Regions from separate parts of the Streptomyces sp. NPDC025784 genome, predicted to be linked through region 2. Evidence: riboswitches for the same ligand, from Rfam matches in the RefSeq annotation. Region 2 holds a riboswitch; the other holds the start of a gene.
What was found. Region 2 has a riboswitch for glycine ahead of gcvT (glycine cleavage system aminomethyltransferase GcvT). Riboswitches for the same ligand answer to the same signal wherever they lie in the genome.

Region 1 (6,814 bases), on a different contig from region 2:
GCCTCGGCGGAACAGGCGTCCAAGCCGAGCCTGCGCGGAAAAGCGGTCGTCGTGGGCGGGCTCGGACCGCGCGGTGTCGTCGCCACCGCGTCGTACGAGGCCCGGGTCTTCGGTGTCCACTCGGCGATGCCCATGGCCCAGGCCCGGCGCCTGGCACCCAACGCCGCGTATCTCGTGCCCCGCTTCAGCCTCTACAAGGAGGTCAGCGAGCAGGTGATGGCGCTGCTGCGGGCCCTGTCGCCCCTGGTGGAGCCGCTGAGCCTGGACGAGGCCTTCGTGGACCTGGAGGCGGGGGGCGCGGCCTGGGACGAGGGCTCGGCACGGCTCGCCGGGGTGAAGCTGCGCGCGGACATCCGTGCCGTCACGGGACTCACGGGATCGGTGGGCCTCGCCGCGTCCAAGATGCTCGCGAAGATCGCCTCGGAGCAGGCCAAGCCCGACGGACTGGTCCTGATAGAGCCCGGCACCGAGCGGGCGCTGCTGGGGCCGATGTCGGTGCGGACGCTGCCCGGCGTGGGTCCCGCGACCGGGGACCATCTGCGGCGTGCGGGGATCACCACGGTCGAGGAGATCGCCGAGGCCGGCGAGGACGAGCTCGTACGGCTGCTGGGGAAGGCGCACGGACACGCGCTGTACGCGATGGCGCTGGCGCACGACGAGCGGCCCGTGGTCGCCGAGCGGGAGACGAAGTCCGTCTCGGTCGAGGACACCTATGACGTGGACATCCACGACCGCACGCGGGTCGGTCTGGAGGTGCAGCGGCTCGCCGACCGGTGCGTGCAGCGGTTGCGCGGGGCGGGACTGTCGGGGCGGACCATCGTCCTGAAGGTGCGGAGGTACGACTTCTCGACGCTCACCCGGTCCGAGACGCTGCGGGGGCCCACGGACGATCCGGCGGTCGTGCGGGAGGCCGCCGCGCGGCTCCTGGAGGCCGTGGACACGACCGGTGGGGTGCGGCTGCTGGGGGTCGGAGTCTCAGGGCTCGCGGACTACACGCAGGAGGACCTGTTCGCGCAGGCGCAGGCCCATGCCGCGGCGGAGGAGCCCCCCGGCCAGGAGCACCCCGCCGACGAGGGCTCGCGCGACTCCGGGGCGTCATCGGAGGCGCCCGCCGAGCGCCGGTGGCCCGCCGGGCACGACGTGCGGCATGCCGAGCACGGGCACGGCTGGGTCCAGGGCAGCGGCCTGGGGCGGGTCACGGTGCGGTTCGAGACGCCCTACTCCGCGCCGGGGCGGGTCAAGACGTTCCGGACCGACGACCCCGAGCTGGAGCCGGCCGATCCGCTGCCCCTGGTCGTTCCGGTGGTTTCCCCGGACGCGTTGGAGCATCCGGGTCAGGGCTCGTCCGAGCCCGCGATCTTGCCGAAGTCACGGTCCGGCGGAGGCGGGGAGGGGGCCGCCACGTCGAGTCCGTAGTGGTGGTAGAGCTGGAGCTCCTGCTCGGGCGAGAGGTGCCGGCCCACGCCGAAGTCGGGAGCGTCCTTGATCAGAGCCCGGTCGAAGGGGATGCGCAGGGCCCCTTCCACGAGTTCACTGGGCTCAAGGGGCACGAAAGCGTCCCTGCTGAAGAGGCCTGTGCGTATGGCCGCCCACTCCGGTACGCCGGTCGCGTCGTCGAGGTACACCTCGTCGATCGTGCCGATCTTGGTGCCATTGCGGTCGAACGCCTTGCGGCCGATCAGGTTGCGCGGATCGATGTCGGTCTGCACGGGCCCTCCACTTGGTCGCAACTCATCCGTAAGCACTACAAAAGAGCAGATTCAGGCAGGCGGCCACTCGAAGGATCGTGTCTTGTCCTCGCTGGTAGGCTGACAGCGGCTGCTGACCCCGTGCGGGAGAGTCCTCCAGACTTCATCGGAGGCGCCGAAGGAGCAAATCCTCCCCGGAATCTCTCAGGCTCACGTACCGCACGGACGAGGTCACTCTGGAAAGCAGGGCGGTTGCCAATGGCTTCCGCTCTCACCGACGGTGAAAACCGGCACGTCGGACGGGCCGGTGAAGCTCTCAGGTTGAGATGACAGAGGGGGAGGCCGTCGGGGTACCCGTGCCGGGGTGCCCCTCGAAGGTCGCGTCAGACCAGGAGGCCTCCGCAATGACCGCCCACCGCATTCCGCTCTCCGAGCTCGAGCAGGGAATCCCCTTCGAGCAGCGCCACATCGGGCCCGACCTCGAAGCCAGGGCCAAGATGCTCGCCCACGTCGGATACGGGTCGCTCGACGATCTGACGGCCGCCGCGGTGCCGGACGTGATCAAGAATGCCGAGGCGCTGGAGCTTCCCGGCGCGCGTACCGAGGCGGAGGTCCTCGCCGAGCTGCGTTCCCTCGCGGACCGCAACGAGGTGCTCGGTTCGATGATCGGCCTCGGTTACTACGGCACCTTCACGCCGCCAGTGATCCTGCGCAATGTCATGGAGAACCCGGCCTGGTACACCGCGTACACGCCGTACCAGCCGGAGATCTCGCAGGGCCGCCTGGAGGCACTCCTCAACTTCCAGACCGTGGTCGCCGAGCTGACCGGGCTGCCGACCTCGGGCGCCTCGCTGCTCGACGAGGGCACCGCCGCCGCCGAGGCGATGGCGCTGTCCCGGCGCATGGGCAAGAACAAGAAGGGCCTCTTCCTGGTCGACGCGGACGCCCTGCCGCAGACCGTCGCCGTCATAGAGACCCGCGCGGAGCCGACCGGCGTCGAGGTCGTCGTCGCCGACCTCAGCGAGGGCATCCCGGCCGAGATCGCCGAGCGCGACATCAACGGCGTGCTGCTCCAGTACCCCGGCGCCTCCGGTGCCGTACGCGACATCAAGGCGGTCGTCGACCAGGCCCACGAGCTCGGCGCCGTGGTCACCGTGGCCGCCGACCTCCTCGCCCTGACCCTGCTCACCTCGCCGGGCGACCTCGGCGCCGACATCGCCGTCGGCACGACGCAGCGCTTCGGTGTGCCGATGGGCTTCGGCGGTCCGCACGCCGGCTACATGGCGGTCCAGGAGAAGTTCGCCCGCAGCCTGCCCGGTCGCCTGGTCGGAGTGTCCGTGGACGCCGACGGACACAAGGCGTACCGCCTCGCCCTGCAGACGCGTGAGCAGCACATCCGCCGGGAGAAGGCCACCAGCAACATCTGCACCGCTCAGGTGCTGCTCGCCGTGATGGCCGGCATGTACGCCGTCTACCACGGTCCGGACGGTCTGCGGACCATCGCGCGACGTACCCACCGGTACGCCACCGTGCTCGCCGCGGGTCTGACGGCGGGCGGGGTCGAGGTCGTGCACGGTGCGTACTTCGACACGCTGACCGTGCGGGTCCCGGGCCGGGCCGCGGAGATCGTCGCCGCCGCCCGCGAGCACGGCGTCAACCTCCACCAGGCGGACGCCGACCACGTGTCGATCTCCTGTGACGAGACCACCACGCGCCGCGAGCTCGGCGCCGTGTGGACCGCGTTCGGTGTCGAGGGCGACGTCGAGGCGCTGGACGCCACGGCCGAGGACACCCTGCCGGCCGCGTTGCTGCGCACCGACGACTACCTCACCCACCCGGTGTTCCACCAGCACCGCTCCGAGACCGCGATGCTGCGCTACCTGCGCAAGCTGTCCGACCGCGACTACGCGCTCGACCGCGGCATGATCCCGCTGGGCTCCTGCACGATGAAGCTCAACGCGACCACGGAGATGGAGCCGGTCACCTGGCCCGAGTTCGGCCAGCTGCACCCGTTCGTCCCGGCCGAGCAGGCACAGGGCTACCTCACTCTGATCACGGAGCTCGAGGAGCGGCTCGCCGAGGTCACCGGGTACGACAAGGTCTCGCTCCAGCCCAACGCAGGTTCGCAGGGCGAGCTGGCCGGTCTGCTGGCCGTGCGCGGCTATCACCGGGCCAACGGCGACGAGCAGCGCACCGTCTGCCTCATCCCGTCCTCCGCGCACGGCACCAACGCCGCGAGCGCCGTGATGGCCGGCATGAAGGTCGTGGTCGTCAAGACCGCGGACGACGGCGAGGTCGACGTCGAGGACCTGCGTGCCAAGATCGAGCAGTACCGCGACGAACTCGCCGTACTGATGATCACCTACCCCTCGACGCACGGAGTGTTCGAGGAGCACGTCGCCGACATCTGCGCGCAGGTCCACGAGGCCGGCGGTCAGGTCTACGTCGACGGTGCCAACCTCAACGCGCTGGTGGGTCTGGCCAAGCCGGGGCACTTCGGCGGTGATGTCTCGCACCTCAACCTGCACAAGACGTTCTGCATCCCGCACGGCGGCGGCGGCCCGGGCGTCGGCCCGGTCGGCGTGCGCGCGCACCTGGCGCCGTACCTGCCCAACCACCCCCTGCAGCCCGCGGCCGGTCCGGAGACCGGTGTGGGCCCGATCTCGGCCGCTCCGTGGGGCTCCGCGGGCATCCTGCCGATCTCCTGGGCCTACGTCCGGCTCATGGGCGGTGAGGGTCTCAAGCGCGCCACGCAGGTGGCCGTGCTGTCCGCGAACTACATCGCCAAGCGGCTGGAGCCGCACTACCCGGTGCTCTACACCGGTCCGGGCGGGCTCGTCGCGCACGAGTGCATCATCGACCTGCGCCCGCTGACCAAGGCGACCGGCGTGAGCGTCGACGACATCGCGAAGCGTCTGATCGACTACGGCTTCCACGCGCCGACGATGTCGTTCCCGGTGGCCGGGACGCTGATGATCGAGCCGACCGAGTCCGAGGACCTGGGCGAGCTCGACCGGTTCTGCGACGCGATGATCGCGATTCGCGCGGAGATCGACAAGGTCGGCTCGGGAGAGTGGGCGGTCGACGACAACCCGCTGCGGGGTGCCCCGCACACCGCCGCCGCGCTCGGGGGCGAGTGGAACCACGCGTACTCGCGCGAGGAGGCCGTCTTCCCGGCCGGTGTCTCGGCCGCGGACAAGTACTGGCCGCCGGTGCGCCGCATCGACCAGGCGTACGGCGACCGGAACCTCGTCTGCTCCTGCCCACCGCTCGACGCCTACGAGGACTGATCGACACGGCGGACGCGGGCGGCTACGAGGAGTAGTCACCCACGGACATGCGTCGGGGCCGGTTCGGAGAGTACGTCTCCGGGCCGGCCCCTCGTGTCTCCGGGCCGCGTGCCTGCGACCCGTGGTTGCCTCAGGCGGCCGTCATCACCTGTGCGCTGCCCAGCGGGCGGTGCGGGGCGATGATCTGACCGTCGGGCAGGAGCTCACCGGTGTCCTCGAAGAGCAGAACGCCGTTGCACAGCAGGCTCCATCCCTGCTCCGGGTGGTGCGCCACGAGGCGGGCGGACTCCCGGTCGGCTGACTCGGCTGACGGACACGGTGGCTGGTGCTGGCACATGGATGGGATCTTTCGCTGGGTCGAGATGTGAGTGATGGCTGTGGTGTCTGTCCCGCGGCTCGATGAGTTCATGGCCGCCCCCCGTTGGTGTGTGGTCTGGAAACCAGTGTTGCTCTACGGACGTCAATCCGCAGGGATTTCGCGGCACCGCTTCTTACAGGTTGATGACGCATCACCCGTGCGGACGGTTCATCCCAACTGCACTGTCTCTTCGGGTGGTTCGGGGTGGTCGAATAGGGCTAGTCCGGTCGGGGCGCGGGGCGTGTCCTGCCTCGTACGAGCGCCGTGGAGCACCGACGAGCGTGCTCGCGAGGCGGTTTGGGACGAGCGGTGCGCAGCGGCGTGCCCCGCGGCCGGCGGAGCGGCGGCGGGGCACGGGAGCCGGTGCCTGTCGTGCGAGGTTCACGAGGGTGTCCGCCCGTGCGGGCGGGGCGGTCGCGGTCCTACGCGGGTGTGATGAGCAGCGGTGCGGGAGTGAGCCGGTGGGTGAGCACCGGCAGCAGCTCGGCGACGCTGTGCGGGCGGTGTGCGGCGATGCCGGGCGGCGCGGGGGCCAGCGGGACGAGGAGGTCGGTGGCGGCGGGGAGCCCGGTGGCGGCGTCCGCGGTGCAGTCGCCGTGCAGCCAGAGCGTGAGCATGTACAGCTCGGGCACGGACAGCAGGCGTGCCTGGTACGGCTGCTGCATGGACTCGGCCTGACGCACGGCGCGTTCGGTCGCGGTGATGTACGGGCCCTCGAAGAAGCGGGAGAACGCCCAGCCGTCGGGTGTCAGCATGGTGTCGGCCGCGGCCACTGCGCGATCGCCGCTGCGGATCAGGAAGCGCCAGCCGGCGAGCCGGGTGGCCGGCGCACCCTCGGGAGTGGTCCGGTCCAGGACGTGGACGGGCAGCGGGAGTTCGGGTGTGACGGGTCCCTGGGCCAGACGCAGGGACGGGGTGCGGGCCTCGCGGACTGCGGTGGGGGAACCGAGTGCCGTGAGGACGGTGCGAAGGGCGGGCGCGGGAGCCGGGGGGACATGCAGCGGCATGGTGGGTCGCCTCTCATTCGACAGGCATGGCAGCACGAGGGCGGGGGCGGACGGCGCTGTCAGCTCTCGGGGTCAGAGGGGCGTGGGGTCTGGATCTGCCGACAGGTTCCACGACCGCGAGCGCCAATTCTCTGCCTCGTTTGCGGAGTTTATACGACACGTGTTCAGACGGTGTTTCGTCTAGCCGTCCCGAATATGAAGAACAAGGCGCTATTCGGTCGATGAGACGAGGAGGTTCATCCCGATTCGGCGCGGGGGCGGCGCGATGACCTCGGAAGGCTTCGCCGAAGCGGTCGGCCGATTCTCGTCGGCGTTTTTCACGAGATCATGTCGGGCCGTAACTTGCACATTGCCGCATGCCTCGTGAATGTGCCCGGGGCCCGGACTCCAGCCTAGCGGTCCGTGGGCTCGTCCGGGGCGTTATGAATGGCGATGCCGGGGCATCATCCCACGTGACCCGGGACGCCAGGG
Region 2 (6,814 bases):
CGCCGGCCGCCATCGAGCAGGCGGAGCCGACCTCGCCCTGGCAGCCGACCTCTGCGCCGGAGATGGAGGCGTTCTCCTTGAAGAGCATGCCGATGGCGCCGGCGGCGAGCAGGAAGCGGACGACGCCGTCCTCGTCCGCGCCCGGCACGAAGTTGATGTAGTAGTGCAGGACGGCCGGGATGATGCCCGCGGCGCCGTTGGTGGGGGCGGTGACGACGCGGCCGCCCGCCGCGTTCTCCTCGTTCACGGCCATCGCGTAGAGGGTGATCCACTCCATGGCGTGGGCCAGCGGGTCGCCCTCGGCGCGCAGCTGGCGGGCGGAGACGGCGGCCCTCCTGCGCACCTTCAGGCCGCCGGGCAGGATGCCCTCGCGGGTCATTCCGCGCGAGACGCACGCCTGCATGACGCGCCAGATGCCGAGGAGCCCCTCGCGGATCTCCTCCTCGGTGCGCCAGGCCCGCTCGTTCTCCAGCATCAGCGCGGAGATCGACAGACCGGTCTCGCGGGTCAGCCGCAGCAGTTCGTCGCCGGTGCGGAAGGGGTACTTCAGGACGGTGTCGTCGAGCTTGATGCGGTCCTCGCCGACCGCGTCCTCGTCGACGACGAAGCCGCCGCCCACGGAGTAGTACGTCTTCTCCAGCACGAGGCCGCCGGAGGCGTCGTACGCGAAGACCGTCATGCCGTTGGCGTGGTACGGCAGGGCCTTGCGGCGGTGCAGGACCAGGTCGTCGTCGAAGGCGAAGCCGATCTCCCGCTCGCCGAGCAGGTTGATCCGCCCGGAGGACTTGATCTCCTCGACGCGTTCGTCGGCGCCCTCGACGTCCACGGTGCGCGGGGAGGCGCCCTCCAGGCCGAGCAGGACCGCCTTGGGGGTGCCGTGGCCGTGGCCGGTCGCGCCGAGGGAGCCGTAGAGCTCGGCGCGTATGGAGGTCACCTGGTCGAGCAGTCCCTCGTTGCGCAGGCGGCGGGCGAACATGCGGGCCGCGCGCATCGGGCCCACGGTGTGGGAGCTGGACGGGCCGATGCCGATCGAGAACAGGTCGAAGACCGAGATGGCCACGGGAACTCCTTGGTGGTCGCGCCGGACGCCGTTGTCCGGTGGAGGTGGTGCAGGGACTGCGGGAACTGCATGGAACGGGGCACCGCGCTCGGTTTCCAGTGTGCGCGGTGCCCCGGACGTCCGTACGAAGGGGACCGTACGAACCAAAACGTACGACAGAAAGCGTACGAAATTACTTCAGGCCGGGGTACAGAGGGTGCTTGTCCGCCAGGGCGGACACGCGGGCCTTCAGGGACGCGGCGTCGTACGACGGCTTGAGCGCCTCGGCGATGATGTCCGCGACCTCGGTGAAGTCCTCGGCCTGGAAGCCGCGGGTGGCGAGGGCGGGCGTGCCGATGCGCAGGCCGGAGGTGACCATGGGCGGACGCGGGTCGTTGGGGATGGCGTTGCGGTTGACCGTGATGCCGACCTCGTGGAGGCGGTCCTCGGCCTGCTGCCCGTCCAGCTCGGAGTTGCGCAGGTCCACCAGGACCAGGTGCACGTCCGTGCCGCCGGACAGGACGTCGACGCCGACGGCCTTCACGTCGTCCTGGACGAGGCGCTCGGCCAGGATGCGGGCGCCCTCCAGCGTGCGCTGCTGGCGCTCCTTGAACTCGTCCGAGGCGGCGACCTTGAACGACACGGCCTTGGCCGCGATCACGTGCTCCAGCGGGCCGCCCTGCTGACCGGGGAAGACCGCGGAGTTGATCTTCTTGGCCAGCTCGGCCGTCGAGAGGATCACGCCGCCGCGCGGGCCGCCCAGCGTCTTGTGGGTGGTCGTGGTGACGACGTGGGCGTGCGGCACCGGGTTGGGGTGCAGGCCCGCGGCGACCAGTCCGGCGAAGTGCGCCATGTCGACCATGAGGTACGCGCCGACCTCGTCGGCGATGCGGCGGAACTCCGCGAAGTCGAGCTGACGCGGGTAGGCCGACCAGCCCGCCACGATCAGCTTCGGCCGGGACTCCTTGGCCAGGCGCTCGACCTCGGCCATGTCGACCTGACCGGTCTCGTCGTCCACGTGGTAGGCGACCACGTCGTACAGCTTGCCGGAGAAGTTGATCTTCATGCCGTGGGTCAGGTGCCCGCCGTGCGCGAGGTTCAGACCCATGATCGTGTCGCCCGGCTTGAGCAGCGCGAACATCGCGGCCGCGTTGGCCTGGGCGCCCGAGTGCGGCTGCACGTTCGCGTGCTCGGCACCGAAGAGCGCCTTGATGCGGTCGATGGCGATCTGCTCGACCACGTCGACGTGCTCGCAGCCGCCGTAGTAGCGGCGGCCGGGGTAGCCCTCGGCGTACTTGTTGGTGAGGACCGAACCCTGGGCCTCCATGACCGCGACCGGAGCGAAGTTCTCCGACGCGATCATCTCCAGGGTGGACTGCTGGCGGTGCAGCTCGGCGTCGACGGCGGCGGCGACGTCCGGGTCCAGTTCGTGAAGGGGCGTGTTCAGAAGCGACATGCGGTGACTCCTCAGCCGGCGGTGAAAGCGGTGTACTCGTCCGCGGACATGAGGTCCTCCGGCTCGTCCGTGACGCGTACCTTGAACAGCCAGCCGCCCTCGAAGGGGGCGGAGTTCACCAGCGACGGGTCGTCCACCACGTCCTGGTTGGCCTCGACGACCTCGCCGGTGACCGGCGCGTAGAGGTCGCTGACCGACTTGGTCGACTCCAGCTCGCCGCAGGACTCGCCCGCGGTCACCGTGTCACCGACCTCCGGAAGCTGGGCGTAGACGACGTCGCCGAGCGCGTTGGCCGCGAACTCGGTGATGCCGACCGTCGAGACGCCGTCCTCGGCGACCGACAGCCACTCGTGCTCCTTGCTGTAGCGCAGCTGCTGGGGGTTGCTCATGGCCTGAATTCTCCTGTACGCGGGGGACTGCTGATGTCGGGGGTACCCCGTGCCCGGACGAAGCCGGAAACCCGGGGGAGGGGTGGTCATGGGATACGAGACGGCACGCCGGGGCACAGGTCACGCACCAACGCGCGCGGGTACCCCCGCGGCGCTCGCTCGGTCCGCTTCCTTCCGGTGCCCATGGCGTCCGTCGCGCGCCCGGTGCCTACTTCTGGCGCTTGTAGAACGGCAGGGCCACGACCTCGTACGGCTCGTGGCTGCCCCGGATGTCCACGCCGACACCGGCGGACCCGGGCGCAGCGTGCGCGGCGTCGACGTACGCGATCGCGATCGGCTTGCCCAGCGTCGGGGACGGGGCGCCCGAGGTGACCTCGCCGATCACCGTGCCGTCGGCGACGACGGTGTACCCGGCGCGCGGCACGCGACGGCCCTCGGCGATCAGGCCGACGAGGACCCGCGGAGGGCTCTTCTCGGCCCGCTCGGCGGCGGCCTCCAGGGCCTTGCGGCCCACGAAGTCGCCCTCCTTCTCGAACTTCACGACCCGCCCGAGCCCGGCGTCGAAGGGCGTCAGCGAGGTGGTCAGCTCGTGCCCGTACAGCGGCATGCCGGCCTCCAGGCGCAGCGTGTCGCGGCAGGACAGGCCGCAGGGGACGAGGCCGACGGGGGCGCCCGCCTCGGTGAGCGCCTGCCACAGCCGCTCGGCGTCCGCGGGCGCCACGAAGAGCTCGAAGCCGTCCTCACCGGTGTAGCCGGTGCGGGCGATGAGCGCCTGGACGCCGGCCACGGTGCCCGGCAGGCCCGCGTAGTACTTCAGGCCGTCCAGGTCGGCGTCGGTGAGCGACTTGAGGATGCCGGGGGACTCGGGGCCCTGTACGGCGATCAGGGCGTACGCGTCGCGGTCGTCGCGGACCTCGGCGTCGAACCCGTCCGCGCGCTCGGTGAGCGCGTCGAGGACCACCTGGGCGTTGGAGGCGTTGGCGACGACCATGTACTCGGTCTCGGCGAGCCGGTAGACGATCAGGTCGTCGAGGATGCCGCCGTCCTCCTGGCAGATCATCGTGTAGCGCGCGCGGCCGACGCCGACGGAGGCGATGTTGCCGACCAGGGCGTAGTTCAGCAGGGCGGCGGCCTGCGGCCCGGTGACGGTGATCTCGCCCATGTGCGAGAGGTCGAACAGACCGGCCTTCGTGCGGACGGCGAGGTGCTCGTCGCGCTCGGAGCCGTACCGCAGGGGCATGTCCCAGCCTGCGAAGTCGGTCATCGTCGCGCCGAGCGAGCGATGCAGGGCATCGAGCGCGGTGTGACGGGGTGCGTTGCTGCTCATCGGTGGGGCTCCCAAGGCATGACGGCGAGGTCGTTCCTCCCCATCTGTCATCGGAACCTGAGAGGTTCGCCACGACCCCACGAAACGGTGGTCGTGACTTGCACCTTGGGTGGAGCCACTGGTCAGCGGCCCGCTTTTCAGATGTGCCTCGCCCGCGCGGTAACGGGGCCTGAGAGATTCAAGGGAGGGACTTGCTCCTTCGGCGCCCGGGAACTCGTGCCCCAGGACTCTCCCGCGCGGATTCAAGCGGCCGGTATGCAGTTGGCGCGCACATCATTGCACGCGCCGTCCGATCGGGGCAGTCCGCATCTGTAACCGGCCTGTGGCAGTCCGAGTACGGAAACGAGAGAGACGACGCATTACCTTCTCTTTACACTCGACGGGGATGGGACTCCACACCCAAGGGGAGGACGATCACGGTGAACAGGACCACGGCGTACGCGACGACCTCGGGAATTGCCCTGCCCAAGCAGCCCGGCGCCCCGGCCCGGGAGGCGTGCGGCCCGCTCCCGGCGGCCGTCGTCCGCGACCTGAGGGCACGCGCCGGGCACAGCCCGCACGGCCTGCTCTTCGGGGCGTCCGACGTCGTGGTGGTCACGGGGCTGCCCGGCAGCGGCAAGTCGACCCTGATGCGCCGGGCCGTCACGGGCCCGCGCATCGACTCCCAGGACACCCGTGACCGCTGGGACGCCGGGAGGGCCCGATGGCTGCCGTACGCGGTCTACCGCCCCTTCGTCCGCCTCGCGCACTACGCGGGGCTGCGTCGCGCGCTGCGCTCCGGCGCCGGCGTCGTCGTGCACGACTGCGGCACGCAGGCCTGGGTGCGCCGCTGGCTGGCCCGCGAGGCCCGGCGCCGGGGCGGCTCGCTGCACCTGCTGCTGCTCGACGTCCCGCCCGGCACGGCGCTCCGGGGCCAGCACGACCGGGGCCGCGGTGTCTCGCGCTACGCCTTCGCACGGCATCGCGGAGCCGTGGCCAGGCTGCTGCGTGCCGTGGAGAAGGGCGACCTGCCCGAGGGCTGCGGCTCGGCGGTGCTCATCGACCGTGAGGCGGCGGGCGTGCTGCGCCGGATCGACTTCGACGGCCGGGCCGTCACCGACGCCCACTAATCTTTCCAGCCGGAACAGTGGTTCGAAGCAGGCGGTAGACAGATGGACTTCCCGGCACAGGCGCACCCCCATCCGCACGGCGGATGGCCCGGCAACGAGCTGGAGGAGGTGCTGTCCGCCTCGCTCGGCGTGCCCTCGGCCGGTGCCCGCATCATCGAGGTCCTCGGCCGCAGCTTCGTCTGGGTGCCCCTGCCGAACGGCGGCGGTCCGCACAGCGGCCCCCTCGACCTGCCGACGCTGGAGATCGAGGGCCAGGCGTACGTCCCCGTGTTCAGCTCCGAGGAGCAGTTCCGCCAGGTCACCGGCGGTCACCTGTCGTACACGATCGCGCCCGCCGTCGAGTTCGCCCGGGGCCTGCCGCCCCAGGTCGGCATCGCAATCAACCCGGACGGCGTGGTCGGCGTACCCCTGCCGCCCATCGCGGTGGCCGAGCTGTGCCGGGCGGGGCGGACCCCGCTGGACGGGCCGGCGAGCGGCGGCCGGGTGCGGCTGTTCGAGCCCGACTGGCAGGACGACCCGGTGGACTTCCTGTCCGCCGCGTCGGCCGAGTTCGCCGGGACCGGCGTCGTGCTCAGCGCCCGCCGCTGCCTGGCCAGCATCGAGGGCGGCGCCCCGGTGATGTTCATCGGCGTCGAGCTCTCCCAGTGGGAGGGCGACGCCCGCACGCTCCCGCTCGACGCGCTGGGCCGTGCTCTCGGCCGGGTCCCGGTCGGCCACGCCGTGAACCTGGTTCTCCTGGACGTCGCCCAGGACCCGGTGGGCGACTGGATACGCGCCCAGGTGCGGCCCTTCTACCAGCGCGAGTACTGACCCCGGCACGAGCGTGAGCGGTGACACCACGGAGACCCGTGACGCCGTGCGTCAAGTCGCTGTCAGGATCGCCGCTTAAGCTGGTTTCATGGCTCGGTCGAGGTGTTGACGCAGGTTCGTCACCGGTGGCTCGGGCGTATTGGATGAGTTCGTCGTGAATTGTTCGCGAAGGGGCGGTTGAGGGTGAGCGCGTCGGGCACGGCCGCGGCCGGGCAGGTCGAGCACATGCTGCGCCAGGTGACCCCCGGGCGCTACGACGCCTACGAGGCGCTCCTTCGCGCGCTCGCGACCCCGTCGTCCGGTCAGGTCTGGATGCTCCTGTGGCACGGCCAGGCCGGGTCCCCGGACGCCCAGTACGGGAACATGGAGGTGGACGGCTTCGGCTACGCGCCGTGCGTCACCTCCGCCCAGGAGCTCTCGGCCAGTGGCTGGAACCGCTCGTACGAGGTGGTCGACGGCCTCGACGTCGCCCGCACCCTCTACCCCGACCATTTCGGCCTCTGGCTCAATCCGCACGCGCCCGGCGGCGGCATGGGCATCCCCTGGCTGGACCTGCGGCGCATCGCCGCGGGCCTGGAGCGGCAGCCCGCCGGACCGCTGCGGCTGTCCGAACCGGGCATCGAGATCCCGCAGTTCTACGCCCTGCTCACGCAGAACGCGCACCGCACCTCCGCCGTGCGGTCG

Region 1: it holds a riboswitch for glycine, as region 2 does, so the genes downstream of both, gcvP (aminomethyl-transferring glycine dehydrogenase) here and gcvT (glycine cleavage system aminomethyltransferase GcvT) in region 2, are expected to answer to the same signal.

What each region holds. Positions count from the first base shown of each region.
Region 1 is NZ_JBVHMN010000010.1:356,273-363,086, reverse strand. Features, by position in the region: gene ACZ4IF_RS24145 (DNA polymerase IV) at 1-1,416, shown strand, start outside; gene ACZ4IF_RS24140 (PRC-barrel domain-containing protein) at 1,335-1,709, opposite strand; glycine riboswitch at 1,823-1,918, shown strand; gene gcvP (aminomethyl-transferring glycine dehydrogenase) at 2,093-4,978, shown strand; gene ACZ4IF_RS24130 (DUF5999 family protein) at 5,109-5,315, opposite strand; gene ACZ4IF_RS24125 (hypothetical protein) at 5,759-6,343, opposite strand.
Region 2 is NZ_JBVHMN010000011.1:36,350-43,163, forward strand. Features, by position in the region: gene ACZ4IF_RS24330 (L-serine ammonia-lyase) at 1-1,060, opposite strand, end outside; gene glyA (serine hydroxymethyltransferase) at 1,233-2,495, opposite strand; gene gcvH (glycine cleavage system protein GcvH) at 2,507-2,884, opposite strand; gene gcvT (glycine cleavage system aminomethyltransferase GcvT) at 3,093-4,211, opposite strand; glycine riboswitch at 4,246-4,358, opposite strand; glycine riboswitch at 4,359-4,456, opposite strand; gene ACZ4IF_RS24350 (AAA family ATPase) at 4,625-5,320, shown strand; gene ACZ4IF_RS24355 (enhanced serine sensitivity protein SseB) at 5,363-6,130, shown strand; gene ACZ4IF_RS24360 (enhanced serine sensitivity protein SseB C-terminal domain-containing protein) at 6,314-6,814, shown strand, end outside.